DNA from 3 places in the Streptomyces sp. NPDC087300 genome. Region 1 is predicted to be linked to each of the others. Evidence: riboswitches for the same ligand, from Rfam matches in the RefSeq annotation. Region 1 holds a riboswitch; each other region holds the start of a gene.
What was found. Region 1 has a riboswitch for cyclic di-AMP ahead of ACIO9J_RS35325 (M23 family metallopeptidase). Riboswitches for the same ligand answer to the same signal wherever they lie in the genome.
Positions count from the first base shown of each region.

Region 2: another riboswitch for cyclic di-AMP. It lies ahead of ACIO9J_RS01300 (C40 family peptidase); the one in region 1 lies ahead of ACIO9J_RS35325 (M23 family metallopeptidase).
Region 3: another riboswitch for cyclic di-AMP. It lies ahead of ACIO9J_RS28270 (M23 family metallopeptidase); the one in region 1 lies ahead of ACIO9J_RS35325 (M23 family metallopeptidase).

Region 1 is NZ_JBIUYI010000010.1:200,718-205,921, forward strand. It holds gene ACIO9J_RS35315 (M16 family metallopeptidase) at 1-493, shown strand, start outside; gene ACIO9J_RS35320 (M16 family metallopeptidase) at 490-1,875, shown strand; cyclic di-AMP (ydaO/yuaA leader) riboswitch at 2,103-2,265, shown strand; gene ACIO9J_RS35325 (M23 family metallopeptidase) at 2,278-3,078, shown strand; gene ACIO9J_RS35330 (GntR family transcriptional regulator) at 3,277-3,963, shown strand; gene ACIO9J_RS35335 (HPr family phosphocarrier protein) at 4,211-4,492, opposite strand; gene ACIO9J_RS35340 (GNAT family N-acetyltransferase) at 4,648-5,204, shown strand, end outside.
Region 2 is NZ_JBIUYI010000001.1:313,997-319,200, forward strand. It holds gene ACIO9J_RS01285 (GNAT family N-acetyltransferase) at 1-418, opposite strand, end outside; gene ACIO9J_RS01290 (ATP-dependent Clp protease proteolytic subunit) at 577-1,212, shown strand; gene ACIO9J_RS01295 (hypothetical protein) at 1,218-1,523, shown strand; cyclic di-AMP (ydaO/yuaA leader) riboswitch at 1,933-2,111, shown strand; gene ACIO9J_RS01300 (C40 family peptidase) at 2,115-2,588, shown strand; gene ACIO9J_RS01305 (LysE family translocator) at 2,638-3,255, opposite strand; gene ACIO9J_RS01310 (LysR family transcriptional regulator) at 3,398-4,309, shown strand; gene ACIO9J_RS01315 (ATP-binding protein) at 4,321-4,773, opposite strand; gene ACIO9J_RS01320 (helix-turn-helix domain-containing protein) at 5,049-5,204, shown strand, end outside.
Region 3 is NZ_JBIUYI010000006.1:702,072-707,275, reverse strand. It holds gene ACIO9J_RS28275 (aldo/keto reductase) at 1-808, opposite strand, end outside; gene ACIO9J_RS28270 (M23 family metallopeptidase) at 962-2,041, opposite strand; cyclic di-AMP (ydaO/yuaA leader) riboswitch at 2,053-2,200, opposite strand; gene ACIO9J_RS28265 (PP2C family protein-serine/threonine phosphatase) at 2,422-3,666, opposite strand; gene ACIO9J_RS28260 (MFS transporter) at 3,743-4,981, opposite strand; gene ACIO9J_RS28255 (PLP-dependent cysteine synthase family protein) at 4,978-5,204, opposite strand, start outside.

The DNA.
Region 1 (5,204 bases):
CTACAACCGCCTGGTGCGCCGTGACCGTACGGCGGTCGCGGCCGGCTTCGGTCTGTTGCGGCTGGCCGGCGCGCCCTCGCTGGGCTGGCTCGACGTGAAGACCTCCGGTGACGTCGAGGTGCCCGTGATCGAGGCGGCCGTCGACGAGGAGCTCGCCCGCTTCGCCGCGGAGGGCCCCACTCCGGAGGAGATGGAGCGCGCCCAGGCGCAGTTGGAGCGCGAGTGGCTCGACCGGCTCGGCACGGTCGCGGGCCGCGCCGACGAACTGTGCAGGTACGCGGTCCTGTTCGGCGACCCGCAGCTCGCCCTGACCGCCGTCGGGCGCGTCCTCGACGTGACCGCCGAGGAGGTCCAGGAGGTCGCCAAGGCCCGCCTGCGCCCCGACAACCGCGCGGTGCTCGTCTACGAGCCGGTGGCCCCCGAGGCCGATGAAGACGGAGCCGACGCGGACGCGTCCGCGGCGGACGCTGACAACGAGGAGGCGGCGAAGTGACCGAGGCCGCAACGATGCAGTTCCACCCGCAGCCCCAGGCGGGCACCGCCAAGCCCTGGGCCTTCCCCGCCCCCGAGCGCGGCACCCTCGCCAACGGCCTCACGGTGCTGCGCTGCCACCGCCCCGGGCAGCAGGTCGTCGCCGTCGAGATCCACCTCGAAGCGCCCCTCGAAGCCGAGCCCGCGGGCCTCGACGGCGTCGCCACCATCATGGCGAGGGCCTTCAACGAGGGCACCGACAAGCACTCCGCCGAGGAGTTCGCCGCCGAGCTCGACCGCTGCGGCGCCACCCTCGACGCGCACGCCGACCACCCGGGCGTACGCGTGTCGCTCGAAGTCCCGGTCTCCCGGCTGCCGAAGGCGCTCGGCCTGCTCGCCGACGCGCTGCGGGCCCCGGCCTTCGCGGACAGCGAGATCGAGCGCCTGGTGGCCAACCGCCTTGACGAGATCCCGCACGAGGCGGCCAACCCGGCCCGCCGCGCCGCCAAGGAGCTCTCCCGGCAGCTGTTCCCGGCGACCGCGCGCATGTCGCGGCCGCGCCAGGGCAGCGAGGAGACGGTCGCCGCCATCGACTCCGCGGCCGTACGCGCCTTCTACGAGAAGCACGTCAGGCCCGCGACGGCCACCCTCGTCGTGGTCGGCGACCTCACGGGCACGGACCTGGACGCCGTCCTCGCGGACACCGTGGGCGCCTGGACGGGCGACACGGCACAGCCCCGCCCGGTGCCCCCGGTGACCGCCGACGACACGGGCCGGGTCGTCATCGTGCACCGCCCCGGAGCGGTGCAGACGCAGCTCCTGATCGGCCGCATCGGCGCCGACCGGCACGACCGCGTCTGGCCCGCCCAGGTGCTCGGCACGTACTGCCTGGGCGGCACCCTCACCTCGCGTCTGGACCGCGTCCTGCGCGAGGAGAAGGGATACACCTACGGCGTACGGGCGTTCGGCCAGGTGCTGCGCTCCGCGCCGGACGGCTCCGGCGCGGCGATGCTCGCGATCAGCGGTTCGGTCGACACGGCGTCCACGGGCCCCGCGCTCGACGACCTCTGGAAGGTGCTGCGCACGCTGGCCGCCGAGGGCCTCACGGACGCCGAGCGGGACGTGGCCGTGCAGAACCTGGTGGGCGTGGCCCCGCTCAAGTACGAGATGGCGGCCTCCGTGGCGGCCACCCTCGCCGACCAGGTCGAGCAGCACCTGCCGGACGACTTCCAGGCGCAGCTGTACCGGCAGCTCGCAGCCACCGGCACCGTGGAGGCCACTGCCGCCGTCGTGAACGCCTTCCCGGAGGACCGTCTGGTGACGGTCCTGGTCGGCGACGCCGAAGAGATCGAGGAGCCCGTCAGGGCGCTCGGGATCGGCGAAGTGACGGTTGTCACGAGCTGACGGACGACCGTCCCGAAGCTCCTGAAGCTGAGGGACGGTCAGGACATAGGGGGACCCCGGCGACCGAAGTGGTCACCGGGGTCCCTATATGTCCGAATTCGTATGGAGGTTGCCTGTCTGCCCTGTGGCGTGCGCTACAAAAAGCTAGTTCTGTTTGTCGATTGAAAGACGGTCCGTTTAGCTTCAATCCGGCTGTCCGTCACGCAGTACGTCGCATCCGCGGCACCGGACAGTCATCGCCGAGTCCCCGCATGGCGCGAGCCAGGGGAGCCGGGGACCCACACGTCCCTTGGGGTGAATCGGGAACCTTGCCGAGAGGTGAGGAACTCGTAGGAGACCTTCCTGCTCCGAACCCGTCAGCTAACCCGGTAGGCGAGAAGGAAGGAAAGGATCAGCCGCTTCATGGCGTTCACCCGTGCCACCGGGAAGCACCGTCGCCCGAGCCGCCTCACGCGTACCACCGCGAACGTAGCTGGCGTCGCCGCGCTCACCACCACCGGTGTCATCGGAGGCCTCGCCGCTCCGGCGCTCGCCGCCGAGGACGCCGCCGTCGAGCACACCGGCCTCACCCAGGCCATCTCCGTGGGTGACTCGCTCGCCGAGAGCGTCGACGCCCAGGCTGCCGCACAGAAGCAGGCCGCCGACGACGCCGCCGCCGCGAAGAAGGCCGAAGAGGCCGCCAAGAAGAAGGCGGCCGAGGAGAAGCGCAAGGCCGAGGCCAAGGCGAAGGCCAAGGCCAAGGAGGAGCGCGAGGCCAAGGAGCGCGCCGCCCGCGAGGCCGAGCGCAAGCGGCTGAACACCTACGTCGCCCCGATCTCCGGCTCGTACGTCTCGACGGGCTACCAGACCGGCGGCGCCATGTGGTCCTCCGGCAGCCACACCGGCATCGACTTCCACGCCGCCTCCGGCACCTCGGTCCACGCGGTCGGCTCCGGCACCGTCGTCGAGGCGGGCTGGGGCGGTGCCTACGGCAACAACGTGGTCATCAAGATGAACGACGGCACGTACACCCAGTACGGCCACATGTCGTCCCTCGGCGTCACCGTCGGCCAGACGGTCACCCCGGGCCAGCAGATAGGCCTCTCGGGCTCCACCGGCAACTCCAGTGGCCCCCACCTCCACTTCGAGGCCCGCACCGGCGCCGACTACGGCTCGGACATGGACCCCATCGCGTACCTGCGCGGGCACGGCGTCAACGTCTGACCCGCCCCCCCCAGCGACGCACCGAAAGCCCCGGCTCACCGAGCCGGGGCTTTCGCCGTTTCCGGGACACCGCCGCGCTTGGCCAAAAGAGATCCATGGATTTCGGTCCGCCGTCGGAAATTCCGGCGCCCTGCAATAGAGTCGAACGGCGAGCGTCAATCGACCGCGTTGCGCGGGGATTAAGGCGGAGGTGGGGTCATGCGCATTCCCGCGCAATCGGTCTGCACGGCCATCCGGGACGACATCGTCTCCGGCGTCCATGAACGGGGCGGCCGCCTCACCGAGGAACTCCTCGCGCGGCGCTACGGAGTCTCCCGCGTTCCCGTGCGCGAGGCGCTGCGCACCCTGGAGGCCGAGGGATTCGTGGTCACCCGCAGGCACGCGGGCGCGTGCGTGGCCGAGCCCACCGAGCGGGAGGCGGCCGATCTCCTGGAGATGCGGGCGCTGCTTGAGCCGCTCGCCGCGGCGCGCGCCGCGCAGCACCGCACCGAGGCGCACCTCAAGGTGCTGCGCGGCCTGGTCAGGCTCGGCCAGGAGCGCGCACGGCGGGACCAGGGGGAGGATCTGCGCTCCCTGGTGGGCTGGTTCCACGAGACGCTCGCCCAGGCGTCCGACGGGCCCGGTCTCGTCGCGCTGCTCGGCCAGCTCCGGCGCAAGATCGACTGGATGTACGCCATGGGGGAGGGGGCCGCCTCCACGGAGTCGTGGTCCGAACGGGCGGCGATCGTCGACGCGGTGGCCCGCGGGGACGCGGAGCGCGCCAGGTCGCTGACCGCGGCGCACGCGGAACGGGTCAGGGGCGCGCACCGGTTGCGCCCCGCGGCGCGGGGCGCAAGCGTGAGGGAAGCGCAACGTGCCGTAAACACGGTGGCGCTCCCGAATTAACACGGACGCCGTATACAGGGAAGAGTCCTTTCGGTCAGGCCTTCTCCAGCTGTTCCGGTGTTCCCGTGTTCCGGTGTTCCCGTGTTCCGGTGTTCCCGTGTTCCGGTGTTCCGGTGTTCTCGAGGCTTATCCCCGTGTGGGCTTATCTCCGTGTGCCCCGCGCGCCCGATGGTTTTCCCCTGAAATACGTCGATGGGGTCACCCGGAATTCCGGGTGACCCCATCGACGTATTTCAGGGAACGTGTCCTAGACCGTCTCCGGAAGCTCCTCGAGGCCCTCGGCGACGAGCTTCGCCAGACGGTCGAGAGCGGCGTCCGCACCCTCGGCGTCCGAGGCGAGCACGATCTCCTCGCCGCCCTGGGCGCCCAGGCCGAGCACCGCGAGCATCGAGGCGGCGTTGACCGGGTCGCCGTCGGCCTTGGCGATCGTCACGGGGACGCCGGCGGCCGTGGCCGCGCGGACGAAGATGGAGGCGGGTCGGGCGTGAAGGCCCTCGGCCCAGCCGACGTTGACGCGGCGCTCAGCCATGTGTTGCTGCCCTTCCAGGTGTCTCACACTTGTCTAGACCAGTGTCTCATGCCGTCACGGGTGCTCTGCCGGACGTACGTCCCGCTCCCGACCGCCTTTCGACCTGTCCTAGCCTGCCCCGGCCCCGGCGGGCGCGCGACCCGTACCCTGGCCCCATGCAGAGCCCGTCGGATCAGCAGGAGCGGCACGACTATCCCGCCCACTGGGAAGCCGATGTGGTGCTGCGCGACGGGGGCACCGCCCGGATCAGGCCCATCACGGCCGAGGACGCGGACCGTCTGGTCAGCTTCTACGAGCAGGTCTCCGACGAGTCGAAGTACTACCGGTTCTTCGCCCCCTACCCCCGCCTCTCCGCCAAGGACGTGCGCCGGTTCACCCACCACGACCAGGTGGACCGGGTGGGGCTCGCGGCGACGGTGGGCGGCGAGTTCATCGCCACCGTGCGCTACGACCGCATCGACGACCGCGGCATGGCCGCCAGCGCGCCCGCGGACGAGGCCGAGGTCGCCTTCCTCGTGCAGGACGCCCACCAGGGCAGGGGAGTGGCCTCCACGCTCCTCGAACACATCGCGGCCGTCGCCAGGGAGCGCGGCATCCGCCGCTTCGCGGCCGAGGTGCTGCCCGCCAACACCAAGATGATCAAGGTGTTCACCGACGCGGGCTACCAGCAGAAGCGCAGCTTCGAGGACGGCGTCGTACGCCTGGAGTTCGA
Region 2 (5,204 bases), on a different contig from region 1:
CCCATTCGCCGTGCTGCCAGTTGTCCGGACGGCTCAACTCCCTTGCCGCACAACGCCCTTCGGCGTCCGAGACGAGCAGCGGCAGCTTCGCGGGCGGGCGCGCCGCCGGGCGGCCGGGAAAGGTGAAGCACGGGCCGCCCTGGATTCCGGCCGGTTCGCCCGGCGCCTCCAAGGCCGCCGCGATACGGGTGAGTGCGACGGGTGTCTCGCCCGGCGCGTACGGCTGTGCCGCGTCGTCGACCGCTCCCGGATCGTCGACGCCCGGCCCCAGCGCCAGCAGCCGCGCCCCCGGCGACCAGCACCACACGGCACGCACCGACGGGTCCGCCACCCTCGCGCGCTCGCCGACCCGCCCCGGGGCGAGGCAGTGGATGACGTCGACCTCCAGCGCGAGCAGGTCCCGCTCTCCCCATGTCACACCCCACCACCTCCACACCGCACGGTGCGTCGAGGCTACGCGGGGTCGGGCCCCTGCCCCCGCCCATCGCGGAACCCCCTCCCCACCTGAACGTACGTCCTGTACATTTTTTACAGAGTCCCGCGAAGAGAACAGAGCCCCGCGAAAAGAGGCGTGCCATGAACCGTCCGTCCGCCCGCCATGTCCTTCCCGAGTTCACCGAGCGCACGAGTGCGGGGACGCGGACCCTGGACCCGTACTCCAAGCTCCTCGAAGAGCGGATCGTCTTCCTCGGCACCCCCATCGACGAGACGTCGGCCAACGACGTGATGGCGCAGTTCATGCACCTCGAATACCAGGCGCCGGAGCGCGACATCTCGCTCTACATCAATTCCCCCGGCGGCTCGTTCAGCGCGATGACCGCCCTGTACGACACGATCCAGTTCGTCAGCTGCGACGTGGAGACGACCTGCCTGGGGCAGGCGTCGGCGTCCGCCGCCGTGCTGCTCGCCGCGGGCACGCCGGGCAAGCGGTTCGCGCTGCCCGGGGCGCGCGTGCTCATCCGACAGCCGGCCATCGCCGAGCCGATCCACGGACAGACGAGCGACCTCACCATCCAGGCCGACGAGATCGTGCGCACCCGGCGGCTCCTGGAGGAACTCCTCGTGCGGCACACCGGACAGAGCCCCGAGCGGATTAGCGCCGACATCGAACGGGACACGATCCTCGACGCCCCCGCCGCCGTCGAGTACGGCCTGGTGGACCGGATCATCCCGAGCCGCAAGAGCACGCTCGCCGCGCGCGACGGGCGGTGAGCGGCATGCTGCCCGAGCTGCCGCCCCTGCCCGCACTGACGCGCGCCGAGGCCGAGTTGGTCGACCGCTACCTCGAAGTCGTCGATCTGGTCGGCCGGATCAACCCGGCCAGGGGCGAACTCACCTACGGCGGGCTGCGTGCGGCCCAGGCCCTGGTGAGCAGCGCGACGGCACTGCGGGACGCGCTGGCCCTGATGCACCGCCGCGGCGAGAGCGAGCTGCACGCGCCGACGCTGACCCGGGCGCTGCGCGTGCTCGACGGCGAGCGAAGGGCAGGCCGCGTCACCGTGCCACCTCCAGCACGGAGTTGATCAAGCCCCTCGGCCAGCCCTCCGTGGCGGTCCGCCCGTTGACCGCCACGAGAGGCCCGGAACCCGCCGCGCCGCACTCGCCGGAACGTCCGGAGGCGTGTTGAAACGGACCAGACGAGCTACCCCGAACGGCGTAGCGGAGGGTCCGCCAAGGCGTGGTCGAGAGTTGCGCCAGAGGTGTACGAGGAGTGCGGAATGAACCATTCCGGTGCTGGTCGAGCCGTCGTCGGCCGCCGGGACGGCTGCCCCTTTCGGGCGGTGTCCACCTGAACGGGTCAGTCGTGAGGAGCCTCACAAAACGCCGTTTCGGCTCGGTTTTTTCGCCCTTGTCGGGTCAAGATCCTCTCCGACGACAAGCCCCCGCCACAGCGGCGGGGCGGTCCGGGCGGACGCCGAGTCCTGCCGCCACCCGGATGACCGGTCGACATCGGTGCAACGGCAGGAGTGGAGGACCCAAGCACGGCGGGCCCGTCCGGAAGGTCCGGACGACGCGCCCTTGGGGTGAAGCCGCAGAGCACGACGCGGCCGGGCATCTTCGCCTGCCCGAACCCGACAGGTCATCTTTCACAGGCGGCTGACGAAGGGTTGCGCATGACTGCGCTGAATCATGTTCCGTCGCTGCTCAGCAGGACGGGGGCCGCTTCGGCCCTCACGCTCGCCGTCGTAGGCGGCACCGTGGTGGCCCCCGGGCTCACCGGGGAAGCGCAAGCGGCCACGCACGGGACGAAGGCGCTCAAGATCGCGGCTTCCAAGAAGGGCTCCCCCTACCGCTACGGCGCGGCGGGACCCACCCGGTTCGACTGCTCGGGCCTGACGCTCTACTCGTTCAAGAAGACGGGCAAGAAACTGCCGCGCACCGCCGCCGCGCAGTACAACAAGACCAAGCACATCTCCAAGTCCCAGCGGACCCGCGGCGACCTGGTGTTCTTCCACTCCGGCAGGAGCGTCTACCACGTCGGGATCTACGCGGGTAACGGCCGCATCTGGCACGCGCCCAAGCGGAACACCGTGGTGCGCCTGGAGAAGATCTGGTCCAAGAGCGTCTGGTACGGCAGGGTCCGCTGACCCTCGCCGCGACCGTCCTGACCCCCGAGTACTCCGGAGTGCTCGGGGGTCAGGCCAGGACGGGCTCCGCCAGGAGCACCAGACCCAGCACACCGAGCGCGACACCGGTCACCGCCTCGATCGCACGGGCCGTGCGCGGCCTGCGCAGCCACCTGCCGAGCCGGTCGACGAGCAGCGCCACCACCGGGAACCACACCAGGGCGAGCGCCACCACGATGGACGCGAGCAGCAGGGTCCTCGGCATCGCGGGACTGCCCGCGGGCACGAACTGGGGCAGCACGCTCAGGAACGTGATCGACGCTTTGGGGTTGAGGGCGTTGGTCAGGAAGCCCTCCCGCAGACCACCGGCCCGCGCCGTGAGCACGTCCTGCGTCAGCTCGCGCGCTCGCGCCGCTGAACGCAGCGCCCGACAGGCGAGGTACAGCACATAGGCGGCGCCGATCAGTTGGAGCGCCCTAAAGAGCGCGGGGACCGCGGCGAGCACCGCGGCGACGCCCGCGACCGCCAGTGCCGTGTGCACCAGTAGTCCGGCCGCGACCCCGATCGCACTGGCCACGCCCGCCCGCCGGGAGGCGAGGGAGTTGCGTACGACGACGGTGAAGTCGGCGCCGGGCATGGCGACCATGCCCGCGGCGAACAGGGTGAAGGCGACCAGTTGTGCGTCCATGCCGCCAAGACTGCCGGTTCCGAGCCTTCAACGGGTATGTGCAATATCCTGACGGGGACTTAAGCAGCCGTTTAGTCTCCGGGCTCCGGGTGGCCTGCCGCCCGCTGCCGTACGCGCGTCCTTCGCGCCGCAGGGAGCTGCCATGTACGACCCCACGCGGCTCGCCGCGCTCGTCGCGGTCTCCGAGGCCGGTTCGATCACCCGGGCCGCCGAACGGCTCGGGTACACCGTGCCCGCCCTCTCCCAGCAATTGGCCAAGCTGGAGCGGGAGGCCGGGACGGGGCTGCTCGTGCGCCATCACCGCGGGGCGCGGCTGACCGGCGCGGGCGAGCTCCTGGTGGCCAGGGCCCGCCGGGTGCTCGACGAGATGGAGCGCGCCCGGCACGAACTGGCGCAGCTCGCGGGCCTCTCCGGCGGCAGGCTCCGCGTCGGCACCTTCACGACCGCCGGCATCCATCTGCTGCCGCCCGTCCTGACCGCGTTCCGCAGGGCCCACCCGGACGTGGAGCTGACCGTCGCGGACCACGAGCCGCCGCACGGTGTCGCGGCGGTCGCCGCGGGCGAGGTCGACCTGGCCCTCACCCACGCCTACGAACCCGCGGAGACGGCGCCGCTGCCCGCCGCCGTCTCGGCCGAGCGGATCCTCGTCGAGGAGCTGGTCCTGGTGACGCAGCCGGGGCACGCGCTGGCGAGCCAGACGGCACGGCTGCCGCTGAGCGCGCTCGCCGGGCAGCCGCTGATCAGCATGGCGCCGACGCATCCGCCGCGGCAGGCCGTCGAGCGGGCGCTCGCGCGGGCCGGTGCGACGCCCTCGGTGGTGGTCGAGACGCCGGGCTACGCCCTGGTCTGCGCGCTCGTCAGCGCCGGTCTCGGCATCGCCGTGGTGCCGGAGATGGTGGCGCGTACGGCCGCGACCCCGGTCGGCACGCGCCTGCTGGAGCCCGGCGACCTCAGGCGCACCATCTCCGTCGTCCACCGCACGGACGATCCGGGCGCCGCCGCGCACTCCTTCCGGGCACTGCTGCGCGGGGCCTACGGGCGCTCGGCGGGGTGATCCCCGCCGGGTCAGCGGGCCGGGTCGCGGGGCCTGCCCTCGACCGGGGCCGTCCACGGCAGCGCGATCCAGACGGTCTTGCCGCCCTCCTCCGTGGGGCTGACCGACAGCCTGCCGCCGCACTCGGCAGCCAGCCAGCGGATGATGACCATGCCGCGGCCGTTGTCCTGCTGGACGGCGGCGGGCAGCCGCTTGGGGTAGCGGGGGTGACTGTCGGTGACGCCGATCCGCAGCTGTTCGTCCCTGTCGAGCTCCAGGCCCACGGTGAAGGTCGGCGACTGGCCGAGGGTGTGCTGCACGGCGTTCGTGGCGAGTTCGGAGACGATCAGCCTGACCGTGTCGGCCACTTCTGCCTCTGCCGGCAGGCCCCATTCCATGAGCACGCGTGAGACGTATTTCCTGGCCGCGGAGACCGAGGCAGGATCGCTCGGCAGGGTGACGGATGCTTCCTGGTGATCTGCCATGGCGACGCTGTCCCTTTCCCACCGGGGCTGGTCTCGCCGACTCGTGGCGGATGACTCGAGGACAACCCCGGACTGGTGCTTCGCGCAAGCCTGCCACTCCTTGGCCGGTCACGGGTGGCGATCCACCGAGATGTGCATATATCTGTCGCTCGAAGCGGTGAACTCTGCGACGACAGACCGTATTTGGGCGGGAGACCGGCACTTCCTCTACTGTCGCCTACTGTCCCCCGCTCAGCCGCCGGGACACCGACGGTTCGGTCCGGAAGGAGACGGGCATGCAATACGGGCCCGCGGTGCGCCGCCGCCAACTCGGCGCGGAGTTGCGCGCCCTGCGCGGCCTGGCCGGACTCACCAGCAGTGAGGCCGCGGCCAAAGTGGGCTGGCACCAGTCGAAGGTCAGCCGCATCGAGACGGGCCGCAGCGGCGTCAAG
Region 3 (5,204 bases), on a different contig from region 1:
AGGCGAGCGCGACCGTCGCGACCTGGGCGCCGCGCGCCGTGGCGATCTCGTCGAGCGCGGCGATGACGCGGTCGCCCCGCTCGGTGCCCGCGTACGCCGCGGCGTTGCCGCTGCGCGCGCTCTCGACCCGCGTACCCGGGCGGTACTTGCCGGTGAGGAAGCCGGAGGCGAGCGCGTAGTAGGGGACGGCCGCGAGGCCGGAGCGCGAGGCGACCTCCTGGAGCGGGCCCTCGTAGGTGTCGCGGGAGACGAGGTTGTAGTGCGGCTGGAGCGCGACGTAGCGGGCGAGGCCCTCGCGGTCGGAGAAGTCGAGGGACTCCTGGAGCCGCTCGGGCGTGATGTTGGAGGCGGCGACGGCCCGCACCTTGCCCGCCCGCACCAGCTCGTCGAGGGTGCCGATGATCTCTTCCACGGGGACCGAGGGGTCGTCGTAGTGCGTGTAGTAGAGGTCGATGTAGTCGGTGCCGAGGCGCTTCAGGGAGGCGTCGGCCGCGCCCTTGATGGTGCTCGCGGAGAGGCCCTTGTACTCGGGCAGGGCGCCGACCTTCGTGGCGATGACGACGTCGGAGCGGTTGCCGCGCTCGGCGAGCCACTCGCCGATGACGGTCTCGGACTCGCCGCCCTTGTTGCCCTCCACCCAGACCGAGTAGGCGTCGGCGGTGTCGATGAAGTTGCCGCCCGCCGCGGTGTAGGCGTCGAGCACGGCGAAGGACGCGGCACGGTCGGCGGTCCAGCCGAAGACGTTGCCGCCGAGGGCGAGGGGGAAGACCTCGAGGTCGGATGAGCCAAGGGTGCGAAGAGAAGTCATGTGCTGCTCAACGCGCCCGCCGGAAGCGGAATTCCATGCATGCCTCACCGAACCGGCAGCCCTGACGTCGGGGGGTTGTCGCCAGGACCGCCGGGGTCTTCGGGGTCTGCGGAGCCGGCGGGCTCTTCGCGGGCTCCGCGCCCACGGGTTCCGTCAGGGGTTGAGGCCCTTGCCCTGGAGCCAGCCGAGCGGGTCGATGCCGGTGCCGTCGGGCGTGTGGACCTCCAGGTGGAGGTGCGGGCCCGTCACGTTGCCGGTCGCGCCGACGCGGCCGATGACGTCGCCGGTGCTGACCTTCTGGCCCGCGCTGACGTTGAGCGAGGACTGGTGGCAGTACCAGATCTCCGTGCCGTCCTCGAGCTCCAGGACGGTGCGGTAGCCGTACGACCCCGCCCAGCCGGCTTCCTTCACGGTGCCGGTGTGCACGGCCTTGAGCGGCGTGCCGGTCGGGGCGGCGAAGTCGAGGCCGGTGTGGTGGCCGGAGGACCACATCGAGCCGGAGTCGCCGAAGTGCGAGGTCAGCGTGTACGAGGAGGTGGGGATGACGTAGCTCTTGGCGAGCTTCGCGAGGCGCTCGGCCTCCGCCTTGGCCTTGCGGGCCTCCTCCTCCTTCTTCTTCTTGGCGGCGGCCTTGGCCTCCGCCTTCTCCTCGGCCGCCTTCTGCTGCGCGGCGGCCTCGTCCGCGGCCTTCTTGACGGCGGCCTGCTCGGCAGCGGTCCGCACCGCCTCGTCGGCCTGGTCCTGCTGGTTCTCGGCCTGCCGCATGATGCGCGAGCGCAGTGCCTCGCCCGCGTCGGTGGTGCCCTGCTCGGCGTCGTCGGTGCTGACACCGGCGGCGGTGAGCGGCGCGGCCGCGTGGGTGACGGTGTCGGCGGAGTCCGCGTCGTCGGACATCAACGAGCCGACGCCCGGCAGGGACTTGGCGTCCGGCAGCGAGTCGGCGACGGCCCCGACGCCCGGCAGGTCGGGTATGGATATGGAGACCGGCGGCTTGCCGCCCTGCGCGGTGGCGATGCCGCCCGCGCCGACCGCGGCGATGACGCCGACGCCGAGAACGGTGGAGCTGCGGGCGAGTCCGCCGCCGCTCTTCTTGTGCACACGGTGCCTGCCGCGGACGGGACGGACGGACTCCTCGGTGGGATTCCATTCCTCCCAGGACTCCTGGTCGTATCCACCGAAGTCGTCGTCATTCGGCACATACGGGGCTTGGGGGGCAGGCCGGTTGGACGCCACTGGGGCGCACTCCTTTCCTTCCTTCTCGCCTACCGGGTTAGCTGACGGGTTCGGAGCAGGAAGGTCTCCTACGGACGACCGGCACGGATGCACGGAGGCCCGATTCACCCCAAGTTGGTGGTTCCCCGGCTCCCTTGCGGGATTAGGCGCGTGCGCACGGAGCCGCCTCTAGTGACGGCTGGGACGACCGCGCTGCGTTATCGAACGTTAATAGACAGCGGGGGCGGATTCCAAGCCGTTCCGACTGATCGTTAACGCCCTTGGCCTGTACTTAACGGGACACGGGGGTGAGGAACGGGGCGAGTTGACCCCGGTGCGCCGCACACCGGAGCTTCACATTCCCTTGACAGTACGTCAGTTGTTATGCGGAGGGGTGTTCCTCACTCACCGTCGGTGACATCCCGCTCCCGCGCGATCGGCCGCCGCACCGCGAGCAGCGCCATGTCGTCCGTCGCCCCGCCCCCGGTGTGCCGCCGCACCTCCTGCACGAGCGTGCCGAGCAGCACGTGCGGGCCGTCGGTACCGGGGAAGATCCGGCCGCCCAGCCGGGCCGCCGGGTCGTAGAAGACGCCCGAGGCGTCGCGCGCCTCCGACAGGCCGTCCGTGTAGAAGAGCAGCGTCGCGCCGGGCGGGAACTCCGACTCGTCCGCGCGGTCCGGCCAGGTCCCCAGGTCGCCCATGCCGAGCGGCAGCGCGGGCTCGCTCGCCGAGAGCACGCAGAGCCGCCCGTCCCCGCGCAGCAGCAGCGGTGGCGGGTGCCCGCGGTTGATGAGCCGTACGACGCTCTCGCTGTGCCGGATCTCGCCGAGGACCGCGGTGGTGAACCCCTCGAACGCGTCGAGCCCGTCGCGCCGGGTGCCCTCGCGCGCGAGCGCCCGCTCCAGGCGCTGCGCCACCGCCTCCAGCGTGGCCTCCTGCTCGGCGGCCTCCCGGAAGGCGCCGATGACCACGGCGACGGCGGCGACCGCGCCCATGCCCTTGCCCCGCACGTCGCCGACGATGAGCCGTACGCCGTGCGGGGTGTCCTGCACCGCGTAGAGGTCCCCGCCGATGAACGCGTCGGCCTGCGCCGCCTCGTACCGCGCCGCGATGTCCAGGCCCCCGATGCGCGGATCGGGTTCGGGCAGCACGGCGCGCTGGGTGGCCTCCGCGATGGAGCGCGCGGTGGCGAGCCTGGCGTTGCCGCGGCGCACCACGCGGTTGATGACGACGGCGAGGGCCGCCACGGTCATCACGGTGATCAGCTCGGTGACGGTCTCGACGTTGCTGTCGAACGAGTTGCCGTAGTGCAGCAGCAGGACGGCGACCGATGCCGCCGCGCCGGTCAGCACGGTGTTGAGCAGCGAGTAGAAGGGGGCGGCGATCAGCGGGGCCGCGGTGAACAGGGGCGCCGCGGTGAATTCGGGCGGTGTCGTCGCGTCGTACACGACTCCGACGACCAGGAGCAGGACGGGCAGCGCCCTGACGAAGGTCCCCTCGTGCGCGGCGGTGCCGCTGTCGTCGGCCCGTCCGCCCCGCTCGCCCCGTGCGTCACGGGCACGCGCTGGGTCACCGTCGCGTCCTCCTCGCTGCCCCACCGCTCGCTCTCCCGCCGACTCCGCGCCCAAGACCTCACCGCGCTGCATTCAGGCTTCCCGCAGCGCGGTGAGGGTGCGACCTGGTGTGGGCCGACCGGGTTAAGGCCCCCCGGGCGCGACGGCCCTAGGAGGCGGTCACCGCGGGCACCGGCGCGAGCCGTCCCGACCTGGCGAGGCCGCGCAGCGCCAGCGCGCAGCAGCCGCCGAGCGCGGCGAGGACCGTCCAGGGCAGCGCGGGCAGGTCACGGCTGGCGTCGAGCAGCACGCCCATGCCGAGGTTCCCCACGGTGATGCCGATGCCGCAGACGGTGTTGTAGAGGCCGTAGTGCGTGGCCACCCAGCGGTCCCCCGCCAGCGAGACGACGGTGTCCATCTCGAAGGGGTAGAGCACGGCCGTCGCCGCGGCGAGCGCCGCCGCGCACAGCAGCAGGCCCGCCACCCCGACGTACCGGGAGCCGCCGAGCGCGGGCGGCAGGAAGGCGGCGCCCATCAGGCCGAGCCCGGCGACCAGGCACTGCTCGCGGGTCCAGGTGCGCCGGCACCAGTCGGTGATCCGCAGCTGCCCGAGCAGCGCGACGAGACCGGACACCACGAAGAGCGAGCTGGTCGCGACCGTCGCCGCGGTGCCCTCGCCGAGCAGCCGCTCCACGGACAGCGGCAGCGCCAGGTAGACCTGGAAGGACAGGACGTACGACCCGGTCATCGCCAGCGAGAACAGCCAGAAGGTCCGGTTGCCGAGGACCACCCGCCACTGGCCGCCCTCCTGCGCCGCCGCCTCGGTGCGCCGGCGCGCGGGCAGCCTGAGCACCTGGACCACCGAGAGCCCCGCGAAGAGCACGGCGGCCACCGCGCAGGTCAGCCGGAAGTCGAAGCCGGTCAGGGCGAGCCCGACGAGCGGTCCGAGCAGGATGCCCGTCTGGTAGAAGACGTTGAACAGGGCGAACGCCTCCACGCGGCGCTCGGGCGGCCCGGCCTCCGCGGCGACGTACGCCCGTACCGCCGGGTTGAAGAGCGCCCCCGCGAGCCCGGTCGCCACCGACGCGGCGATCAGCACGGGCAGCGTGTCGGCGAAGGCGAGCGCCCCGAAGCCGACGGTCCTCAGCGCGCACCCCGCGACGATCATCGGCTTGAAGCCGATCCGGTCGGCGAGCGCCCCGCCCACCAGGAACATGCCCTGCTGGGAGAGGTTCCTGACGCCGAGCACCAGGCCCACCGCCCAGGCGGCGAGCCCGAGTTGGCCCGACAGATGCGCCGCCAGGTACGGCATCAGCATGTAGAAGCCGAGGTTGATCGTGAACTGGTTGACGAAGAGCAGTTGCACCGCGGGCTCGAACATCCGGGCCCTGCGCCAGATCCCGGTCACAGCACCGCGCCCTTGCTGCTGCGGTCCCACTTGGACCACTCGGTGATGCCCCGCTCGGGCCCGGTCACCTCGCGCGGCTTGTCCGGCACGGCGCCGCCGGTCAGGCCCTGCGCCGCGCAGTACTCGTCGCTGAAGACGGTGTCGAAGTAGCGCTGCGGACCGTCGGGGAAGACCGCGGCGATCCGGGTGCCGCGCGGCCGCGTCCTGGCCAGCCAGCCCGCCA